One region of the Agrobacterium fabrum str. C58 genome, then DNA from elsewhere that is predicted to be linked to it. Evidence: predicted binding sites of a transcription regulator. Region 1 holds the regulator's gene; each other region holds the start of a gene.
The links. Region 1 encodes LexA, which represses DNA repair genes until DNA is damaged. Its sites were predicted from a motif close to TGTTCNNNNTGTGTTCNG; they were not measured.
Positions count from the first base shown of each region.

Region 2: a site for LexA is predicted at 1,876-1,893, ahead of ATU_RS24420 (ImuA family protein). Genes of this name have one in related genera too.
Region 3: a site for LexA is predicted at 2,232-2,249, ahead of ruvC (crossover junction endodeoxyribonuclease RuvC). Genes of this name have one in related genera too.
Region 4: a site for LexA is predicted at 1,905-1,922, ahead of ATU_RS01755 (DNA recombination protein RmuC). Genes of this name have one in related genera too.

Region 1 covers NC_003062.2:1,388,833-1,391,898, forward strand. The annotation lists gene ATU_RS06875 (ComEC/Rec2 family competence protein) at 1-380, shown strand, start outside; gene ATU_RS06880 (glutathione S-transferase family protein) at 400-1,077, opposite strand; gene lexA (transcriptional repressor LexA) at 1,338-2,060, opposite strand; gene ATU_RS06890 (amino acid ABC transporter ATP-binding protein) at 2,443-3,066, opposite strand, start outside.
Region 2 covers NC_003064.2:101,213-104,278, reverse strand. The annotation lists gene ATU_RS24425 (Y-family DNA polymerase) at 1-1,142, opposite strand, end outside; gene ATU_RS24420 (ImuA family protein) at 1,063-1,815, opposite strand; gene ligD (non-homologous end-joining DNA ligase) at 2,088-3,066, shown strand, end outside.
Region 3 covers NC_003063.2:803,840-806,905, reverse strand. The annotation lists gene ATU_RS17300 (methyl-accepting chemotaxis protein) at 1-2,044, opposite strand, end outside; gene ruvC (crossover junction endodeoxyribonuclease RuvC) at 2,291-2,803, shown strand; gene ruvA (Holliday junction branch migration protein RuvA) at 2,831-3,066, shown strand, end outside.
Region 4 covers NC_003062.2:359,584-362,649, reverse strand. The annotation lists gene truA (tRNA pseudouridine(38-40) synthase TruA) at 1-312, opposite strand, end outside; gene fmt (methionyl-tRNA formyltransferase) at 312-1,247, opposite strand; gene def (peptide deformylase) at 1,292-1,804, opposite strand; gene ATU_RS01755 (DNA recombination protein RmuC) at 1,954-3,066, shown strand, end outside.

The sequences.
Region 1 (3,066 bases):
CTGGCGTCTTCACCTGCAGGACAGGCATTTGGTGTGCGGCGCGTGCGAAAAGCGGCGAGTTTATCATCGTGCTGGAAGATGGCCGATTTGCCGGGAAAGCCTGTGACATCGCCGATATCGTCATCGTCTCCCGCAGAACGTCGTTTACGCAATGCCGCTCGGGAGCCTTGCTGCTCAACCGCGACATATTAAGGCGCATCGGCTCGGTGGAGATAAATTTTGCCGGCAGCGATCAGGCTGGGGTGGTAGGGCGGATGCGCGCAGCAACCGCCGGCACAGACAGGCCGTGGAGCGACCATCGCTTCTACGATTGGAAGAGCGGCCGTTTTGACCATGACGTGCCTGAAGCCGTGACCGGGTTACTGACGGCATCGCAATGAGTGCCGCCAGCATGGTTCGTCATGCCGTGGCGCGCAAATCCGACGTCAATTCGCCAATGCCGCCGATTTCCTCTTCATGCGCGGCATCGCGCCATGTCTCCTTCAGTCCTGCATCATACCATTCGCGCATGGCGGGCAGGGCAAGCAACCGGTCGCAATAGGCCTTCGCCGCCGGCGAAAGATCGGCGCCATAGGTCTGGAAACGGAACGCCACCGGGCAGAAGAAAGCGTCGACCGCCGTGAATTTCTGACCGGCTAGAAACGGTCCGCCGAATTTTGCGAGGCCTTCACTCCACAGCGCATCGATGCGCTTTATATCGGCCGCAAGCCCGGCATCACCGGCTTTGGGTTTTACGCGGATGCCGACCGACATGGGGTAGAGATTGCGAAGCGAGGAAAATCCCGCATGCATTTCACTCGCCGCCGAGCGTGACCAGGCCCGTGCCTGCTTGTCGCCTGCCCAGACGCCCTGATGTCTCTCGGCGAGATATTCGGCAATCGACAGCGTTTCCCAGACCGTCACCCCTTCGTCGACGAGGCAAGGCACCTTGCCGGTCGGCGAAAAGCTGGAGAAGGAAACACCTTCGCCAAAGGGAATGAGTTTTTCATCAAAGGCGATGCCAAGCGTGCGCATCAAAACCCAGGGCCGCAATGACCATGAGGAATAGTTCTTGTTGGCAATATAGAGATCGTACATGGCGTTTTCCCCGATAGAACGCACATTTCTACACCTGCTAAGGAGCCTTGGAATATCGCAAAGAATCCATGGCTCCCATAAGGCCAATTGATGGAGGGGCCGTCATACACGACGGAATTTCGCAGCAACGAGTGCGTTTGCCAATCTCACAAAGAAAAGGCGCATCAATTCAACGGAACGATGCGCCATTCATTTCGAAAGCCAAATCTACCCGTGAAAACCTATTCGGTTTCAGTAATACCGGCAGCAGCCTCCAGCTATCAATGGTAACGGCGTATCAACCCGACCAGCTTGCCCTGAATCTTCACCCGATCCGGTCCAAAAATGCGGGTCTCGTAGGCAGGATTGGCCGCTTCCAACGCGATGGACGCACCCTTGCGGCGGAAGCGCTTCAGCGTGGCTTCTTCATCATCCACCAGCGCCACGACGATATCGCCCGGATTGGCGGTATTACCGTTGCGGATGATGACGGTATCGCCATCAAAAATCCCGGCCTCGATCATCGAATCGCCTTTGACCTCAAGCGCGTAGTGCTCGCCCGAACCCAGCATGTCCACCGGCACGGCCAAATCATGGGTATTGTTCTGGATGGCGGAAATCGGCACACCGGCAGCGATACGACCCATGACGGGAATGGTGGCAGCTCCGGCGAAATCATTGGCAGGCGCCTTCACGGCAGGCGCCGGTTCCGGCTCCTTCGGTTTTCCAAGGCTGCCCTCGATGACGCTCGGCGAAAAGCCGCGTTGCGGCCTTGCGCCCGGCGTATAAGCCTCGGGCAGTTTGATAACCTCCAGCGCTCGCGCCCTGTTAGGTAGCCGGCGAATAAACCCGCGCTCTTCGAGCGCGGTGATCAGCCGGTGGATGCCGGATTTGGAAGCAAGATCGAGTGCGTCCTTCATTTCATCGAAGGAGGGCGGCACGCCGGACTCTTTCATTCTTTCATGAATGAAGAGAAGCAGTTCCTGCTGTTTGCGCGTGAGCATGAGGAAAACACCCTTGAGAATCGTCGTTGAAGTCGCGAAACAAATACAGAACGAACACTATATGTTCCATATGTGTTCCGCAATCCCCTAAAATTTCGTGAAGGATGCATATCGAATCCTGATTCAATCTTCGAAACATGAAGAGATCAGGCCGATGATATAAGTAGCGTTGGGAATAGACGCCGGTCGGGGATTCCGATCGATGAAATTGTCGCGGGAACAGTTTCCAGGTCAGATCACGACCTCGGAGCCGAAGCGGCCTGAACGCGCCGAAGCAACGCAGAGTGATGGCCCTCTCCGTTGCTTCTTTTATTCGCCTTGAAGCGACAGCCTCATGGCGCAAGGTCGATGACTGCGTTTGCCTGACCTGCTCTTCCGCCGGCTATTTCACGCCGTTGGAGAGGAATGCCTGCAGCTCGGGCGTTTGTGGTTTCTCGAAAAGCTGTTTCGAAGCGCCCATTTCCCAGATCTTACCCTGATGCATGAAGACGGTCACATGTGCGACGCTGCGGGCAAAGCTCATTTCATGGGTCACCAGCAACATCGTCATGCCTTCCCGCGCCAGCTGTTCCATGACGAGGAGCACCTCTCCCGTCAGTTCGGGATCGAGAGCGGATGTCACCTCGTCGAACAGCATGACTTTCGGCCGCATCGCCAGCGAACGGGCGATGGCTACACGTTGCTGTTGTCCGCCCGACAGCATGTCGGGATAAGCGTCGAATTTTTCCGCCAGCCCCACCTGCGCCAACACTTTGCGCGCCAGCACATCGGCATCAGCCCTGGCGACATCCTGCGTTATCTTCGGAGACAGCATGATGTTTTCGCCGACGGTCAGATGCGGAAAGAGATTATAGCTCTGGAAGACGATGCCGACGTCCTTGCGCAACTGTCTGAGTTTGGTCTGGTCCTGCTCCACCCTGTGTCCCGCGGCGGTGATATTGCCGGACTGAAACTCTTCGAGACCGTTGATGCAACGCAGCATCGTGCTCTTGCCGGAGCCGCTGCG
Region 2 (3,066 bases), on a different replicon from region 1:
TCGGATGCAACCGGTGCGACGCGATAGACTCTCTGTCCACGGTTTCCATAAATGTCGATCAGCGGCGTCACATCGGTGACGTCATCCCCAATCAGGGCAGAGGCTTTCTGCGCCTCCTCCAATGGCTCCGTCATGACGGCGACGAGGGTGAGCTTCTCGATCCCGAAACCCGGCTCGATCTTCTCCGTCCGGTCCCGAAACAGTTTCGTCAGCCAGGCGATATCGCGGGCCGGCTTTGCCGTTCCCGCACGGATTGCCTGTCTGGTACCGTCGACCTTCTCGACGATCAGGTCAGCACGGCGGACACCATGGCCGCGCTTCTGTAGCGCATCAACCTGTTGGACGACGAGGCGGCCGACATATTTGTCGATCGTTTCGGCAGCGCCAATCGGTTCAGCGAAGGCTCTCGAGACTTCCACCAGTTCAGGGGTGCGGATCGGCTCGATAGGCTCGGCGATACGACAGAGCATCTGATCGAGACGGCGTCCGATCTCGGGACCGAAGCGGAGAGTAAGCGGGGCACGTGGGGTATTTGCGAGCTCGCCGACCGTCTGAAAACCAAGGATACGCAGATCGCTCACGATTTTTGCCGGCAAACGCAGAAGCGAGATTGAAAGCTTTTCGACGGCCCGGACGGTCTCGCCCGGTGGAATGACGATCGTCTCGCGACTGATGGCTCGGGCACAGGCATGAGCAGCACCCCAGCTGTCGGCGACCGCCACACGCGCAGTCAGCTTCCTGCCCAGGAACTGGTTTGCAATCTTTGTGACCATGGGAAGCTCGCCGCCCTGCAGATGTTCGGCACCCTCCGTATCCATGACGATACCATCAATCCCGTCGACGGCGACGATTGGCGAATAGATCATCAGCGCCCAGAGCGTGATGCGCTCAAGTGCGACGCGATCGGCTTCGGGATCTGCGTCGATCAGCATGAGACCCTGAAACAGCGACTGTGCCTTTGCCGCGGCCATGCCAACGTGAACGCCTGCCTTGCGCGCAGAGGCATCGGCAGCCGACACCCATCGCTTCGAACCGCTTCTCGCAATCACGGCGATTGGCTGTTCAGGCGGAATGGAGGGATCGGCCCGACGTATTCGATCCGTCGGCAGATCCGGAAGATAAATGGATACGACCCTTGTCATCACACGCTCTCACGAGAAACTCAGCACACTCACCCGCTTTCACGCGCATCAACTCCAGAAACCATTGAGGCCTGCCCACCCCCGGTACCGGCAGCTCCTCTGATGGCATCACGCTCACCCGCCACCTTGTTGTCGAGGCGGTCGGCTGGCCAAAATCATTCGCCTCAGACTGCCTGCGCCATCGCCGGACCGCGAGCGCCATGCTCCCCGTCCGTTCGGCTGCCAGCTGCAGGCGACGGGAACTGACCATGGGCAGGCGAACGAGCTCGCCAACGACGGCGCCAATTCCGCCGAAGGACAAGCCTTCTTCCATATTGGCCAGAACATCCTCTTCCCTGTCGGATTCGACGAAGATCACGCGGTTGGGGTGAAGGCCCACCTCAGCAAGCCCCGGAAAGAACAGATCAGGTCGCGTCAGGCACCAGACGACCGGGCCTTTCGTTCGCGCGGCTATGCCAGCGACACAGAGCGCAGCCGCCGCGCCATCAACGGTACCCGAACCGCCGCCCGCAAACTCGTGCAGCGCCCCATAGGCAAGCCCACCGCCAGGCAGGGCCGCATCGATCTCGGGAACATCGAAGGCGAGCGTTCCGGCTCGTTTCGCGGATCCGCCCTCCATTGAGGCGATGCGTTCGCGCAAGTCGCAGATCACCCTCTGATGGGCAGCAGTCATCGTTCACGGCTCCCTTCGAGGTCGTGTTCAAAGGATCGACATCATGTCGAAAGTTGTATTTGTTCATTGTTTGTTCCTCCGCCGCAGAAGAGTCAAGCACCGCTGGGTTGAGGAATATTATCCCAACATTAGCAAAACCGAAGATTCGAAAAGGATTCAAGGATGTAGGGATAACAAGAATTTTTACCGCACTCCCCTCGTGTCGAACTCCGATCGGGGATAGATGGGCGGCGTCACAATCTTCTTAAGGTTTTCGTGCTGAACTCGTCTGCATGACGAAGCCACCGAGATCAAAGCCGCTCCTTCGTGATACCGAAGCCCCGATCCGCTCAAAGCCGCGTCGGAAGCGCAATCCCGCACAGCCACAGCTTCTGTTCAATCCGATGCCTGATCGCGTCGAGCCGGCACTTGAGCAACTGAAGGCCCATCCGCCACAAGGTGATCAATGGAGCTGGGAGCTGAAGTGGGATGGCTATCGGCTTGCGGTTCATATCGAACCGACCGGGGTCCGCATCCTGACGCGTGGCGGCCATGACTGGACGCATCGGTTTCCGGCAATTGCAGAGGCAGCGCGAGCGCTCGGACCGGCGACCATGATCATCGATGGCGAGGCGGTGGTGCTCGACGACGAAGGGCGGCCTGATTTTGGGCTGCTTCAGAAATCGTTGGGTGCTTCGGGCAAGGCGGCTGGCAATCGAGCGTCTGATGCCATCCTCTACGCCTTTGATCTCATGTACCTCGACGGCCACGATCTGCGGGAGATGGAGTACCGATCACGCCGGCATCTTCTCGAGGATACGATAAAGGCAAACGACGGCGCCATTCGTCTATCGGAAACACTCGACGCTGACCCCAACGTCCTGCTGGAGCATATCCGCAGCCTTGGTCTTGAAGGCATCGTCGGCAAGCATCTGGATCAGCCCTATCGTTCCGGTCGCGCCGGCGACTGGGTGAAGGTCAAATGCATCGAGAGCGAAGCCTTCATGGTCGTGGGTTACGAGCCATCGATGGCATCGCCTGCCGGGTTCGCCTCGTTGGTGGTGGCTGCTTATCGCGGCGACGAGCTCATCCATGTCGGAAACGTCGGCACGGGCTTCAAAGAAGCCGAGATGATCGGGCTTCGCAAAATGCTCGACAAGCTGCGCTGGAAACGAAAGCCGCCGCCTGTGCCCTTTACCGAAAAAACAGATATCGTTTGGGTCGAGCCGACACTGATTGCAGAGATCGAGTTTCGGGCGTGGACAGCCGACG
Region 3 (3,066 bases), on a different replicon from region 1:
CATGTTTGCCGATGCCGGTCAAAGAAGCGCCGGCTTTTTCCACCAGGACCACGCCGGCGGAAACCTCGTCGGTGGAGCGTTTCAAAAGGCTGCTGATTTCTTTCGCGGCAGCGGCCGAACGTTGCGCCAGTTCGCGCACTTCCTGCGCCACGACGGCAAAACCCCTGCCTGCGTCGCCCGCGCGGGCGGCCTCTACACCTGCGTTCAAAGCGAGCAGGTTGGTCTGGAAGGCGATTTCATCGATGACGCCGATGATCTGGTTGATCTGGCGCGATGAGGTCTGGATCGCCTCCATGGCAGCGATGGTCTGCTCCATCACGCGGCTGGAGGCCGTTGCCTCCGTGCTGGCGTCGCGCGCGATCCGGGTTGCCTGTTCGGCGCGTTCGATCTGGTCGCGCACGGCCTCGGTAATCGCCTTGATGGCGCTTGCCGTTTCGGTGATGGAAGCCGCCTGCCGCTCGGTGCGTTCCGCCAGTTGGTCGGCCCCCACCCGCATTTCCTCGGAGCCGCCACGAACGGCGGCGGAGTTGCCGCCAATCGCCTCCATGGTCTCGCTGAGCCGGGCAAGTGCCGTATTGAAGTTCTGGCGCAGGCTTTCCAGATCCTCGGGGAAAATGGTCTCTATGCGATAGGCGAGGTTGCCGTTCGCCAGCCGGTCAAGCCCCTCATCCAGAGACTGCACGACCATCTGCAGGGTGCCGGCCTCGGCCTCGCGCTCGGCAAGATGCGCGCGCCGGGCCATCTCGGCCTCCTCCCGCGTGCGCGAAGCGGTCTCTTCCATGTCCCGCTGCAGGATGAGTTTTTCACGGAAACTGCCGAGCGCACGCGCCATCCTGCCGATCTCGTCGTTCCGGTCCTGATTGCCGATTTCGGCATCGAGACGGCCGGCGGCGACTTCGCCGGTCAGCCCAGCCAGCTTCTCCAGCGGGGCGAACAGGCGCCGTGCAAAAAATGCTGTCGCTGCACACATGGCAGCAAGAACACAGAGGCCGATCACGGCCAGCGTGCCGGCGATCGAGATGGAGCCTGCGTTCAACTCGCTGCGCAGCATGCTTTCCACCGCGAGATATTTCTCACCGGCGAAGGAAAAGGGGCGGGCATAGGCATTGGCTTCGCCATCCGCGCGGTTGATCTTGGCAATGGTCATGCCCGTCGCGTTCAGGGCTTCGCCATGGAAACCGTAAATGGCCGGGTCGAGGCTGACGAGCTTTTCGCCGTCCACGCCGAGAACCTTGCCATCAGCCGCGATGATGGCTGATTGCTCCGAGCTGCCGGCCGCAATGCCTTTCGTCAGAATCTGGCCGAAAACGTCCACCTTGACGCGGAAGAGAACGATGCCCTTGAACGCGCCAAACTTCACGACCGGAACGCCGAAATAAATCCCGGCCTCCTTTGTCGCAGCATCGATCCGCAGCCCGGAGAAGCTGGTCTGCGCGACATCGTTGACCGCTTTTTCGGCATTCGCCGCGCCGCGCGCGAAGGCTGCGCCAAGGCCGCTTTCCGTCCAGACGCCAGAGGTTACGGTTTCTCCGAAAGCCGGTCCTTTGAGATAGGAATAATAGACCGCACCGGCGGGATCGATGAAGAGCACGTCGTTGAACGGCGTTCCCTTGAGATAACCGGCGATATCCGTCTGAGTCTTTTCATGGGTGGAATAATAAAAGCCACTGGGGCTTTCCGGCTTGATCAGCTTTTCCCTGTCGCCGAAGGGGTTTTCCTTGATGAAGACGCGCTGCAATTCCGCCTTCGCGTCACCGGAGTTCTTCTGCACCGTGGCCCAGCCGCTGCGCATGGAGACGACAGCCATCTGCAGGGATTCGATCTTGGCAATGGAATCCGCCTGCGTCTTCAGCTGCTCCAGGCGCTCCTGAAGCATGTCACCGCGGAAAACGAGAATGCTCTCCATGGATTTCGACGCCTGCTCCTCGAGAACGCCGCTGCTGCTCTGATAGCCGAGAAGCGTCAGAGCCCCGGTCGAGATCGCCATCAACGCCAGGAAAATGACGAGGACCTTGGTGGATATGGAATGAAAACGGTTTAGCATGGCCGATGCAGCCCTCAATGCCGGATCAGTTCCCACGCCATGCATGAATGGCGCCATCGGACGGCTGATGTGGCGAAACTATTGTGCTGCGGATCATCATGTCCGCAGCTCCCCTTTTTGATTTTGTGGAGAACAATGCGGTAGGCGGTTTAAGCAGAGGTAAATGCTGCACTGCAAATTTGAGCAATGTTGTCGTTTTGTTCACTTATCGCTGGCAGGGTCGCAGCCGGAAAGATAAGGTAACTCATGCAAAAGACGATTCGAATCATCGGCATCGACCCAGGACTGCGGCGCACCGGTTGGGGCGTCATCGACACCCTCGGCAACAGCCTGCGGTTTGTCGCCTCCGGCACGGTGACGTCGGATGGCGATATGGACCTCGCCTCCCGGCTCTGCCAGCTGCATGACGGGCTGGCGGAAATCGTGCACAGCCATCAGCCCGATGAAGCAGCCGTGGAGCAGACCTTCGTGAACAAGGATGCTGTCGCCACGCTGAAACTCGGCCAGGCACGCGGCATCGCCATGCTGGTTCCGGCGCGGGCGGGATTGCCGGTCTTTGAATATGCACCAAATGCGGTCAAAAAGGCCGTCATCGGCGTCGGGCACGGCGAAAAGCAGCAGATTCACATGATGCTGAAAATCCTGATGCCGAAGGCCGAATTCAAGGGTAACGATGCGGCGGACGCGCTCGCCATCGCCATCTGCCACGCCCATAATCGCGGCGGTGACAGGATGCGGCGGCTCCTGGCGGCCGGTTAATTTCATTTTTAGTGAGCGGGCGGCATCATGATCGGAAAACTCAAAGGCAGCATCGAGGAAATCGGCGCGGATTACGTGCTGGTGGATGTGCATGGCGTCTGTTACGTCGCCTATTGTTCGGCGCGCACCTTGTCGAAAATCGGCTCCGTCGGGGAAGCGGTTGTCCTGTTCATCGAAACCTATGTGCGTGAAGACCAGCTGAAGCTGTTCGGCTTTGTCTCGGCGCTGGAGCGGGAATGGTTCAATCTGCTGCAAAGCGTGCA
Region 4 (3,066 bases), 1.0 Mb from region 1:
CGCGTCGAAATCCTCGGTCACCGCGGCGGCATCGAGCACGGCCACGGCCTCACCCGCCATGGCCAGGTGTGCGTTCAAGGCATTGCGGAGCTTGTAGGGTTCCCAATCGCGGGAAAGATCGATATGGGCGACCTGTCCCACGGCATGCACACCGGAATCTGTGCGGCCTGCGCCACGAATGGAAACGCTCTCCCCGGTCAGCGACCGCACGGCAGCCTCCAGCGCGCCCTGAACGGAGGGGCCGTTTTCCTGTCTCTGCCAGCCGTAATAGGGCGTGCCGTCATATTCGACGGTCATGCGGAAACGTGGCATCAGCCGAGCCTCGTTGTGGCTGGAACCGGCGTACCACGCACGAAATCGGCCGCCGACATGGGCTTGCCGCCCGCCTTCTGCAAGCGTGTGAGCCGCACGGCATCGCTGCCGCAGGCAATGGTGAGCGCGTCATCGAGAGCGCTGCCCGCTTCGCCCATGCCGCTGGCCAGTTCCGAAGCCAGCACCTTGACGCGCTCTGGCTTGCCGCCGATATCCATCTCCAACCATGCGCCGGGAAACGGCGAAAGACCACGGATGTGGTTATGGACATCCTGTGCGGGCCTTGAAAAATCGATACGGGTCTCACCCTTGTCGATCTTCGCGGCGTAGAGCACGCCCTCTTCCGCCTGCGTGACGAGGGGCAGGTCGTCGGCCTCCAGCTTGGCCATCGCCTGCCGCATCAGCCGCGCACCTGCCAGCATCAGGCTGTCGTGCAGTTCGCCAGCCGTCATATTCTCGTCGATCGCGACCTTCGCGGTAAGCGCGACGGGGCCGGTATCGAGCCCCTTTTCCATTTTCATGACCATCATGCCGGTTTCGGCATCGCCGGCCATGATCGCCCGCTGGATGGGGGCTGCCCCGCGCCAGCGCGGCAGCAGCGAGGCGTGACCATTGTAACAGCCAAGACGCGTGCCGGACAGGATCGCTTCAGGCAGCAGCAGGCCGTAAGCCACGACGACCGCCACATCGGCGTTGAAATCCCGGAACTGCTGGCGATCTTCCTCCGCCTTGAAATTCACGGGCGTCAGTACAGGCAGCCCGAGCAATTCGGCCACCTGATGGACCGGCGACTTCTGCAAATCGAGACCACGGCGGCCGCCGGGACGCGGCGGCTGGGTGTAGACGGCAACGATCTCGTGGCCCGCCTCCACCAATGCACGCAATGTGGGAACGGAGAAATCCGGCGTGCCCATAAAAATGATGCGAAGAGACATCGTAGCCCCCTGCCCTGTCGTCCGTTCCGGCCCAAAAGGACGGATCAGATCTTTGCGCGGGCCGCTTTCGTGAATTTCTTGATGACCATGTCGCGCTTCAGCCGCGAAATATGGTCGATGAAGAGAACGCCGTTGAGGTGGTCGATCTCATGCTGCAGGCAGGTCGCGAGCAGACCATCCGCTTCGACCGTCTGCTGCTTGCCGTCACGCCCGACATATTGCACCGTGAGCGACGCGGGACGCTCCACTTCGGCATAATAGTCGGGAATGGAGAGGCAGCCTTCCTCATAGGTCGAGATATCGTCCGACACTTTGAGGATTTCCGGATTGATGAAAACGACCGGGGTCTTTTCTTCACCTTCGCGTGCCACGTCGATCACCAGCATGCGGCGCGGCACGCCGATCTGAATAGCGGCGAGGCCGATACCGGGCGCATCATACATGGTTTCGAGCATGTCGTCGGCAAGGCGCAGCACTTCGGCGTCCACCTGTTCGATGAGCTTCGATTGCTGGCGCAGCACGGGATCGGGCAAAATGATAAGCGGTTTGATGGTCATGGCTTCCCATAACGTATCTCTCGCGCGGAGGAAATAAAAAACACGAAGGAGAAAACCGCCTCCTGCATCGACCCTGCCCGACTCATTTCCGCCGCAGAAGTGTTCTTGTTTTGATCTTCCGAATCACTGGAAATCTGCTAGATTTAATCATGAACATAGATTTCTCCGTTCTCCTTAATCCCGCGCTGCGGGCCGGCTCCGTCGATATCAGCTTCGGCGCGCTGCTTGTGGCCCTGGTTTTAGGCCTGACCATCACATGGCTGGTCACGACAAACCGCACAAGAAAAGCGGGAGCCGACAGTGAAATCTCCGACCTTTTGAAAACACAGTCCGAATTGCACGGGCGGATCGCGGCCATGGCGGAAACGCTTGGCACACGCCAGACAGAGATGAGCCAGACGCTGAACCAGCGCCTTGACGGCATGTCGCAGCGCCTTGGTGAAACGCTGACGGAGCAGACCCGGTCGACCCATGAGAATCTGAGCCGCCTGCAGGAGCGCCTGGCCGTCATCGATGCCGCGCAGGGCAATATTCAGGATCTGGCGAAGGACGTGGTGGGATTGCAGGCGATCCTTTCCAACAAGCAGACGCGCGGCGCTTTCGGACAGGCGCGCATGGAAACGCTGATCGCCGACGCCCTTCCCGCCGGGGCGTTCCAGCTTCAGCCGACGCTTTCCAACGGTTACCGGCCCGACTGCATCATCAAGATGCCGAACAATGCGCCAGCACTGGTCATCGATGCCAAGTTTCCCCTGGAGGCGTGGAACGCGATCAAGGCGGATGAGACGCCGGAAACCAAACGCGCCGCCGTGCAGCAGTTCCGCCGCGACATGGAAGTGCATATTCGCGACGTGGCCGAGAAATATCTCATTCGCGGCGAAACGCAGGATACGGCCTTTATCTTCGTGCCCTCCGAATCGATCTTTGCCGACATCCACCAGCATTTCGAATATCTCGTGCAGCGCGCCCACCGCGCCCGCGTCGTCATCGTCTCACCCTCGCTTCTGATGCTGTCGGTGCAGGTCATCCAGTCTGTTTTGAAAGACCAGCGCATGCGCGAGCAGGCGCATCTCATCCAGGGCGAAGTGGCGCTGCTCATGGACGATGTGCGGCGGCTGGACGATAGGACGCGCAAGCTGCAAGCCCATTTCGGGCTGGCGCAGAAGGATGTCGACATGATGCTGATCTCCTCCGATAAGGTGCTGGCGCGCGGCCAGAAGATCGAAGGTCTTGATTTTTCGCCGACGGAAAAAGAGGCTTCA